DNA from 3 places in the Streptomyces sp. NPDC017529 genome. Region 3 is predicted to be linked to each of the others. Evidence: riboswitches for the same ligand, from Rfam matches in the RefSeq annotation. Region 3 holds a riboswitch; each other region holds the start of a gene.
The links. Region 3 has a riboswitch for cyclic di-AMP ahead of ACH4K4_RS10690 (NlpC/P60 family protein). Riboswitches for the same ligand answer to the same signal wherever they lie in the genome.
Positions count from the first base shown of each region.

Region 1: linked by a shared signal. The riboswitch ahead of ACH4K4_RS23840 (transglycosylase family protein) and the one ahead of ACH4K4_RS10690 (NlpC/P60 family protein) in region 3 are both predicted to bind cyclic di-AMP.
Region 2: linked by a shared signal. The riboswitch ahead of ACH4K4_RS29265 (M23 family metallopeptidase) and the one ahead of ACH4K4_RS10690 (NlpC/P60 family protein) in region 3 are both predicted to bind cyclic di-AMP.

Region 1 covers NZ_JBIRJY010000009.1:188,360-191,625, reverse strand. The annotation lists gene eno (phosphopyruvate hydratase) at 1-942, opposite strand, end outside; gene ACH4K4_RS23840 (transglycosylase family protein) at 1,314-1,997, opposite strand; cyclic di-AMP (ydaO/yuaA leader) riboswitch at 2,001-2,206, opposite strand; gene ACH4K4_RS23835 (transglycosylase family protein) at 2,426-3,266, opposite strand, start outside.
Region 2 covers NZ_JBIRJY010000014.1:121,151-124,416, reverse strand. The annotation lists gene ACH4K4_RS29275 (HPr family phosphocarrier protein) at 1-93, shown strand, start outside; gene ACH4K4_RS29270 (GntR family transcriptional regulator) at 351-1,043, opposite strand; gene ACH4K4_RS29265 (M23 family metallopeptidase) at 1,268-2,065, opposite strand; cyclic di-AMP (ydaO/yuaA leader) riboswitch at 2,079-2,233, opposite strand; gene ACH4K4_RS29260 (M16 family metallopeptidase) at 2,448-3,266, opposite strand, start outside.
Region 3 covers NZ_JBIRJY010000004.1:6,078-9,343, forward strand. The annotation lists gene ACH4K4_RS10685 (hypothetical protein) at 321-674, shown strand; gene ACH4K4_RS10690 (NlpC/P60 family protein) at 741-1,913, opposite strand; cyclic di-AMP (ydaO/yuaA leader) riboswitch at 1,921-2,144, opposite strand; gene pcrA (DNA helicase PcrA) at 2,406-3,266, shown strand, end outside.

The DNA.
Region 1 (3,266 bases), on a different contig from region 3:
GACGAACAGGTCGTCGCCGACCAGCTGCACCTTGGCGCCCAGGCGCTCGGTGATGACGTTCCAGCCGGCCCAGTCGTCCTCGAACAGCGGGTCCTCGATGGAGACCAGCGGGTAGGCCTCGACCAGCTCCGCGTAGTACGCGGTCATCTGCTCGGCGGTGCGCTGCCGGCCCTCGAACTCGTAGACGCCGTCCTTGTAGAACTCGGAGGCGGCGACGTCGAGCGCGAGCGCGATGTCCTGGCCGGGGGTGTAGCCGGCTTCCTTGATCGCTTCGAGGATCAGGTCCAGGGCCTCGCGGTTGGAGCCGAGGTTCGGGGCGAAGCCGCCCTCGTCGCCCAGGCCGGTGGCCAGGCCCTTGCTCTTGAGGACCTTCTTGAGGGTGTGGTAGACCTCGGCGCCCCAGCGCAGGGCCTCGGAGAAGGACTCCGCGCCGATCGGGGCGATCATGAACTCCTGGATGTCCACGTTCGAGTCGGCGTGCGAGCCGCCGTTCAGGATGTTCATCATCGGGACCGGCAGCACGTGGGCGTTCGGGCCGCCGAGGTAGCGGAACAGCGGGAGGTCGCTGGCCTCGGAGGCGGCGTGCGCGACGGCGAGGGAGACGCCCAGGATGGCGTTGGCGCCGAGCGAGCCCTTGTTGTCCGTGGCGTCCAGGTCGAACATGGCCTGGTCGATCAGGCGCTGCTCGGTGGCGTCGTAGCCGACCAGCTCCGGGCCGATCTGCTCGATGACCGCGAGGACGGCCTTCTCCACGCCCTTGCCCTGGTAGCGGGCCGGGTCACCGTCGCGCAGCTCGATGGCCTCGAAGGCGCCGGTGGAGGCGCCGGACGGGACGGCGGCACGGCCGGTGCTGCCGTCGTCGAGGCCGACCTCGACCTCGACCGTGGGATTGCCTCGCGAGTCGAGAATCTCGCGAGCTACGACGACGTCGATGGACGGCACGTTGTCTCCTTCATGGGTGTCTGGAGTTCTGCAGCACGAGCCTAACGGCCTCAGCGGCCTCCGCTTGCCGCCAGCCCGCTCCGTGGGACGAAAACACCCGCAAAGCCCCTGTTCACGGGACGTACGGGCACATTGTTCGCTCAACGGGAAAAACCGCCACGTGGGGGGGGCGGGGGCGGCCGGCCGGGGCGGCTCGCCGGAAACGGAGAAGCCCCGCCGCGGCGCGTTGGGGGACGACGCGCCGTGGCGGGGCTGTCTCACGGGAAGAGCGGGTTCCCGGGACGTCCGGCCCCCGGGGTGCCGGGCCCGCGCGTACCGCCGTACGTACGGAGCGACTCGGTCACCCGGGGTCCTTCAGGGGGTCAGCGGGCTCAGACGGCCAGCTTCTGACCCGGGAAGATCAGGTTGGGGTTACCGCCGATGACGGACTTGTTGTTCTCGTAGACCGACTTCCAGTTGGTGCCGTGGGAAGCGGCGATCTTGGCGAGGGTGTCACCGGACTTGACGGTGTAGTTGCCCTTGGGGTTCGACTTCGGCGTCGACTTCTGGGGGGCCGGGGTCTTGCGGGCCAGGTCCTCGCCCTGCTTGCGGGCCTCGGACCGCGAGGAGTGCTGCGGCGCGGAGTAGGACTTGTGGGACTTGTGGGACTTGGTGGAGCTGCCCGAGCCGCCCTCGGCCTGGGCGTTCGAGTTGCCCTTGCCCAGGTGGCCGCCGGCGCAGGTCCAGGCACCCGGGCCCTGGATGGCGAGCAGGCGCTCGGCCGCGGCGATCTGCTGGCTCTTGCTGGCCAGGTCGGCGCGCGGGGCGTACTTGGTGCCGCCGGCGGCGGCCCAGCTGGAGTTGGTGAACTGCAGGCCACCGTAGTAGCCGTTGCCCGTGTTGATCGACCAGTTGCCGCCGGACTCGCACTGGGCGACCGCGTCCCAGTTGTTGGCGGCGGAGGCAGAGGTGGCGCCCATGAGCGGGACGGCCACAGCAGCACCGGCGACGCCCGCCAGGGTGACGGCGCGGACGGCCTTGGAGGGACGGCGGTGCTTGCCCTTGGTGTTCAGCATGGTTGGTTTCCTCACCGACGCCTACGAGGTGAGCTGTCGGGTTCGGGCTGTGAGTCGCCCGGCCGCGTGTTCCCACGCGGCTTCACCCCAAGCCGGTCACCCGTTCTCACGGGCGGGGCCGGCACTTACCTTGGGTCCCCCGCTCCTGCCTTCGGCGCTGTCGCGACGAGTGACCTCCGACCACCGGCAGGATTCGGCGTGTGGTCCAAGGGCCCGCTTTGGCGAGCGATGAAGACGGTAAACAGGAACACCCCGCCGGTTCAAACCCCTACATCTGAGGCCAGTTGGTCCCCAGACATCACAGGATCATCACATTTCCGCAGGTCGTCGCAGGTTTGGAAACAACGGACGGTAGGGGCGGCGCCGTCCCGAACGAGATCCATGTCTCACTTTCACCAAAGCGGGCAAATGCGTACGAAATACCTTGATCAGCGTTCGAGGTCGAGGCGCTGGCCAGGGCGAATAAGGTCGGGATCGCCCCCGATGACACCTTTGTTGGCCTCGTAGAGCGCCGGCCAGCCCCCGTCGACTCCGCGGTCCTCCGCGATGACTGACAGGCTGTCACCCGGCCGCACGGTGTAGCCGCCCGGCGCACCCGGGTCCGTACGGTGCGCGTCGCCGCCCCGCGAGGGGTGCCCCCCGCCGGACCGGTCCGCGTCCCCCGCGCCACCGGTGCCCTTGCCGGGCTCCCGCCCGCCTTCCGCGTCGCCGCGGTGCTTGCCCTGGCCCGGGGGCACGGCGGGGCCGCTGGAGGCGCCGTCGTCCGGCCCTGCCGGGTCGGCGGGCCGCGCCGGGTCCTGTGTACCGCCCGTACCGGACGGGTCCGGCGTACGGGACGGGTCCTGGCCGCCGCCCGCGCCGGTCGGCGACGGCTTCGGCTCCGGGGTCTTCGCCGGAGGCCCGGCCGGCGAAGCCGGTGTGCCGGAACCGGTCGAGGGGGACGGCGTCGCGGGAGCGGACGGGGAGGAAGGGGAAGAAGGGGAAGAAGGGGCCGAGGGAGACGAGGGGGAAGGCGTCGGCGTGGGCGTGCCGCCCGGGTCGACGTCCGGGCCCTGGCCGCCCTTTCTGAGGCCCGCGTTGACCGCGCAGCTCGGCCACACGTCCGGGCCGCGCGCGGCGAGGATCGACTCGGCCACGGCTATCTGCTGCGAGCGGCTGGCCAGGTCGGGGCGCGACGCGTAGGACGAGCCGCCGTTGCCGTCCCACATCTCCTGGGTCAACTGGAGGCCGCCGTAGAACCCGTTGCCCGAGTTGGCGCTCCAGACGCCG
Region 2 (3,266 bases), on a different contig from region 3:
CTGGCCTCCGACGCCGAGGGCGCCGACGCCGCGCTCGACCGCCTCGCCAAGCTGGTCGCCGAGGGCCTTGAGGAGCTCCCGGAGACCGTCTGAACCCCTTCGCGGGTCACAGCGCGCGCGACCCCGCCGCGGTAGCCGGTTTTCCGGCGCCGGGCGGGGTCGTTTTCCTTGCGCGCACGACTGCCCGCCGAGCCTTTACGGCACGGCGAATACGAAATCGCGGAATCGGCCGAAGAATCCGTAACGCGGCGACCGACCCGCATTCCGGCCCATAGGCAACCGGTCCACAGGTGTCCGACCCCTGCGCATTTTCCGGTAAAACCCTGTATCGCTTGTATACGGCGGCCTTGTTAATTCCCGGCGCGCAACGTGTTTACGGACTGTTTCGGTTCCCTCACGGCCGGCGCGGCGGTCGGCCGGCGCAGCCGGTACGCCGGGCGCGAGCGCTCGATGTGCGCCGCCATCAGGGCGCGCGCCCGCTCCGCGTCGCCGCGGGCCACCGCGTCCAGCACCGCCCCGTGCTCTTCCCACGACCGGTCCTCGCGCACCGGGGGCTCGACCGCGTACATCCAGTCGATCTTGCGTCGCAGCTGGGTGAGCAGCGCCGCCATGCTGGCGCTGCCCGACGCCTGGGCGAGCGTCTCGTGGAACCAGCCGTCCAGTTGACGCAGCTCGGCGCGCTGCCCCTGCCGGACGCGCTCACGGCCCAGCCGTACCACCCCGCGCAGCACCTTGAGGTGCGCGGTGGTGCGGCGGGCGGCGGCGCGGGCGGCGCCCAGCGGCTCCAGCAGGCCGCGGATGTCCAGCAGGTCGGCCGCCTCCCGCTCGGTGGGTGTGGCCACGCAGGCGCCGGCGTGGTGCCTGATGGTGACGAAGCCCTCGGACTCCAGCGTCCGCAGCGCCTCGCGTACGGGAACGCGGGAGACCCCGTAACGGCCGGCGAGCAGTTCCTCGATCAGCCGGCTGCCCGGCGGCAGAACGCCGCTCACGATGTCTTCGCGGATCGCCGTGCACACCGCATGCGCGGAAATATGGCCTCGCATCGTCCGTGCCTCCGCCGTAATCCCCTGGAATCGTCCGCACCTGCCGTCGGCCGACGGCATTTCCGCGACTCTATTCGACGGGCAGGCTTTATCCGGCGGCCTCGGCGAATTCATGGATATTTTTTGGCCAGGAACGCGGAAGGCGAGGCGACCAGGGCAGGCCCGGATACACCGGTGCCCCGGCCGCGGCGGCCGGGGCACCAAGCGGAGGGAGCGGGCGCGCGTCAGACGTTGACGCCGTGCGAGCGCAGGTAGGCGACCGGGTCGATGTCCGAGCCGTACTCCGCCGAGGTGCGGGCCTCGAAGTGCAGGTGCGCGCCGGTGGTGTTGCCGGTGTTGCCCGACAGGGCGATCTGCTGGCCCGGGGTGACGGTCTGGCCGACCGAGACGTTGATCGACGACAGGTGGCCGTACTGGGTGTAGGTGCCGTCGTTCATCTTGATGACGACGTTGTTCCCGTACGCGCCGCCCCAGCCGGCCTCGACGACGGTGCCCGAGCCCACGGCGTGCACGGAGGTGCCGGAGGAGGCGTGGAAGTCGATGCCGGTGTGGCTGCCGGAGGACCACAGGCCGCTGGACGCCTTGTAGCTGGTGGAGACGTAGGAGCTGTCGAGGGGCGCGACGTACGTCAGCAGGCGCTTGCGCTCCGCCTCGCGGGCGGCGCGCTCCTGGGCCTCGCGCTCCTTCTTCGCCTCGGCGTCGGCCTTGCGCTTGGCCTCCGCGGCCTGCTGCCGGGCTTCGGCCTCGGCCTTGGCCTGCGCGGCGGCGGCGTCGGCGGCCTCCTGCTGCGCGTCGGCCTGCGCCTCGATCTGCTCGGCCAGCTCGTCACCGAGGACGACGGCCTGGTGGAAGCCGGTGTCGTGGGCGTTCGCGTCGTCCGGGTTGCCGGCCGCGAGGGCCGGGGAGGCGACGGAGGCGATGACGCCGGACGCGGCGAGCGTGGCTATGCCGGCGAGGTTACGGGTCGTCCGCGCGCTGCGGCTCGGACCACGGTGCTTCCCGGTGGCACGGGTGAACGCCATGGGCTGGCTGTGTCCTTTCCTTCCCTCTCGCCTACCGGGTTAGCTGACGGGTTCGGAGCAGGAAGGTCTCCTACGGGCACCTCCGGGAAGGCGTCCGATTCACCCCAAGGGACATGGGTCCCCGGCTCCCCTGGCTCGCGCCGTACGGGGACTCGGCGATGACTGCCCGTGCCGCGGTTGCGGCGTCGGTCTGGCGGACAGTCGGATCGACGCTAAACGGGGCAACTTTCAATCGGCAAACAGAACTGATGTTTTGTGCCGTACGTCACACGGCCATCAGGCAACCGCTCCCAGCAATTGGGACATAAAGAAGATCCAGTGGCACGCGCGCACCACTGGATCTTCTCGTGGCAGGCCGTCAGCCCGCCGGAGTCACGACCCGTCAGCCGCCGACGACCGTCACCTCGCCGATGCCGAGCGCCTTGACCGGCTCCGCGATCTCGGAGGCGTCACCCACCAGAACCGTCACCAGCCGGTCCGCCGGGAAGGCGCTGACAACCGCCGCGGTCGCCTCGACCGTGCCGGTCTGCGCCAGCCGCGCGTACAGCTGCGCCTGGAAGTCGTCCGGGAGCTGCTGCTCCACCTGGTCGGCGAGGGTGCCCGCGACGGCGGCGGCGGTCTCGTACTTCAGCGGCGCCACGCCGACGAGGTTCTGCACGGCGACGTCACGCTCGGCGTCCGTCAGGCCCCCGTCGGCGAGGGTGCGCAGCACCTTCCACAGGTCCTCCAGCGCCGGTCCTGTGGAGGCGGTGTCCACCGAGCCGCTGATGGCGAGCATCGCGGCGCCGTCGCCCGCCGCCGAGGAGCGCAGCACCTGGCCGAAGGAGCGCACCCCGTAGGTGTAGCCCTTCTCCTCGCGCAGCACCCGGTCCAGGCGGGAGGTGAGGGTGCCGCCCAGGCAGTACGTGCCGACCACCTGGGCGGGCCAGGCGCGGTCGTGCCGGTCCGGGCCGATGCGGCCGATCAGCAGCTGGGTCTGCACGGCGCCGGGGCGGTCGACGATCACGACGCGGCCGGTGTCGTCGGCGGTGATCGGGCTGGCCTTCACCGGTTCCGCGGGCGACCCCGTCCAGGAGCCGAGGGTGTCGGCGAGGGCCGCCTCCAGGTCCACGCCGGTGAGGTCGCCGACGACGACGGCCGTGGCCGTCGCGGGGCGCACATGGGCCTCGTAGAAGGCACGGACGGCCGCCGCGTCGATACG
Region 3 (3,266 bases):
TGTACGGGTGGATGGGTCCGGCGGCGGCCCGTAACAGGGGGAGCGGGCCGCCGCCTTTCCTCTCGGCGGGGGCGGCCGACGACCGCCGGGGCGGAATCCGGCGGCGGTGGGGAGTCGGCCGCCTGATTGAGGACGCTAAACCTCGGCGACCCCGAAAGGGGAACGGTTGCCGGGCATTGCCCGCTTTCGGTGTTCCGGTGAGCGCGGATGACCGCGGCGGGATGCGTTCGGGAGGTGTCGGGTACGGGCTCCGACCGATGCGCCGGAAGAGGCGTACCTGAGTGCGGAGCGGTGATATGGGAGGGCTACGATCCACCACTATGGACGTAGTAACCAAGGTCTTCGTGGGCCTGCACATCATCGGCATCGCGTCGCTGCTCGGCGGCTTCCTGACCCAGATGAAGCCGATGAGCGCGGGCACCGCCCGCTTCACGCCGGCCATGCTGCACGGCGCGCTGACGATGCTGGTGACCGGCGTCGCCCTGGTCGGCCTCAACCAGGCCCAGGACCACTCGCTCGACAACGTCAAGCTGGGCGTCAAGCTCGCCGTACTCGTGGTGATCCTGGGCCTGGTCTACGTGAAGCGCGACGAGGAGAAGGTGGACAAGCCCTTCTTCCTGGCGGTGGGGCTGCTGACGGTGGTCAACATCTTCATCGCGCTGCTGTGGACGTGACCGGTTCCGGCAGATCCTGACCGGCCGCGGGGCAGTCACGCCCCGCGGCCGTGTGGGGTGTACGGGTTACGCGGGCCGTACGCTCCCGTAGATCGGCATGTAGTAGATCGACTCCACCCGCACGCTCGCGCCGGGCTTCGGGGCGTGGATCATCTTGCCGTCGCCGATGTACATACCGACATGGCTGATGTCGTTGTAGAAGAACACCAGGTCACCGGGCTTGAGGTCCTTGGTCGCCACCCGGTCGCCCGCCTTCACCTGATCCCAGGTGGTACGCGGCAGGGACACGCCCGCCGCCTTCCAGGCCGCCTGCGTCAGGCCGGAGCAGTCGTAGGAGTTCGGGCCGGTCGCGCCCCACACGTACGGCTTGCCCATCTGGGCGCGCGCGAACGCGAGGGCCTTGGCGGCCTTGCCGGAGTACGAACCGTCGTCGGTCCGGCCGCCGCCGGAGCCGCCGTCCGGTGTCCCGGAGCCGGTGCCCTGGCCCGGGCCGTCGTGCCGCTCGCGGTCCGCGCGTTCCCTGCGCTCCTTCTCGGCCTGCTTGCGCGCCAGCTCCTCGGCCTTGCGCTTGGCCTCGGCCTCCTTCTTGCGCTCCAGCTCCGCCAGCCGCGCCTTCTCCTGGGCGGTCAGCCGCGACAGCAGCTGCCGGGCCTCGGCCAGCTTGTCCTGGACGTCCTTCTTGGACTCCTTCAGGGACGTCTGCGTCTCGGTGAGCCGCTCCAGGCTCCGGGACGCCTCGGCGCGCTGCCGCCCGGCCGCGGCCTGCTGCTCCTGGTAGTCGGCGACGGCCTGCTGCTGCCTGCCGGTCAGTCGGTCCATGAGGTGGCTGCGGTCGGCGAACTGCTGCGGATTCTGCGCGAGGAGCAGCTGCGCGGTCGGGCTCAGACCGCCGGTGCGGTACTGGGCCGAGGCGTAGACGCCCAGCTCGCGCCGGGCGTCGTTCATCTTCTGGGTGCGCCGGGCGGACTCGTCCAGCAGCCGGTCGACGGTGCCGCGCTGCCGGTCGGCCCGCTCCTTGGCGCCGTTGTACTTCTGTGTCGCCACTTCGGCCTGGCGGTACAGGTCGTCGACCTTCTGCTTGACCTCTTCGACGGTCGGTGCGGGCTGCCGTGGCGCCGCCTCGGCGCTCTGCGAGAGCAGGGTGACGGAGGCGAGGGCGGCGGTGGTGAGCCCGGCGGCCGTACGGCGGCTTCCGGGCGAGGCGAGTATGCGGGGACGCGGCTTGCGGTGTGACACCAAGGCCGGCGACTCCTTCCGTGGACCGCCTACCGGGTTAGCTGTCAGGTTCGGGCGTACGGAAGGGTGCCCTACGGGCCGTACGGCCGCGGGAGAGGTCCTGGGGTGGTGCCCCGGGTGGTGCTCCGAGGCGCCTCTCGTCGTCGCCGTACCGGCCCGATTCACCTCGGTGGTACGTGTGGGTCCCCGGCTCCGGGTGCCTCGCGGCAGGGCCGGACTCGGCGGGGGCGGCCCGTGCGGACGCTGTCGACCGCGGGGACGCGGGCTGCCCGAGCGAGCACGGTAGCCAACCCGTGTGGCTCCTGTGAAGGCTGATGTTCGATATGCCCGAAACCTTTTCGTTATCTGGTCGAGTCCGGGACGTGTCTTGGGCCACTTCTGTCCGTACGGGGCCGTGGTTGCGGTGCGGTCCCGTACGGGGGCGTGCTAGCTCACACGGCCGGTTTTCCCGGTACGGGCCGGGCTGTCAGTGCGGCGGCCTAGACTCGGTGGGCGATGAGCAGCCTCTTTGACGACAGCTTCCTGGCGGACCTCGAACCCACGGGTGAGGGGCCCCCGCCGCCTCCCGAGGACGAGGACGGTCCGGCACAGGAGGAGATCCCGGCCGACCTGTTCGGCGGGCGCTTCGACGTGCCCGGCGGCCTCCCGCACGCCGTCGGCCCGGGCCGCGACCCGTACTACCGCGACGGCGCCCCCCGCCCCGCAGTGGATCCCGCCGCCCTCCTGGAGGGGCTCAACGACCAGCAGAAGGCCGCCGTGGTGCACACCGGCGGCCCGCTGCTCATCGTCGCCGGCGCCGGCTCCGGCAAGACCCGCGTCCTGACGCACCGCATCGCGCACCTGCTCGGCGCGCGCGGTGTGCACCCGGGCGAGATCCTCGCGATCACCTTCACCAACAAGGCCGCGGGCGAGATGAAGGAGCGCGTCGAGGAGCTGGTGGGCCCCCGGGCGAATGCCATGTGGGTCTCCACCTTCCACAGCGCGTGCGTGCGCATCCTGCGCCGCGAGTCCAAGAAGCTGGGCTTCACCTCGTCCTTCTCGATCTACGACGCGGCCGACTCCAAGCGCCTGATGGCCCTGGTCTGCCGCGACCTGGACCTCGATCCCAAGCGGTTCCCGCCCAAGTCCTTCAGCGCCAAGGTCTCCAACCTCAAGAACGAGCTCATCGACGAGGAGACCTTCGCGGACCAGGCGGCTGACGGGTTTGAGAAGTCCGTCGCCGAGGCGTACCGGATGTACCAGGCCCGGCTGCGCGAGGCCAACGCCCTGGACTTCGACGACATCATCATGACCACCGTCAACCTGCTCCAGGCGTTCCCCGATGTCGCCGACCACTACCGCCGCCGCTTCCGGCAT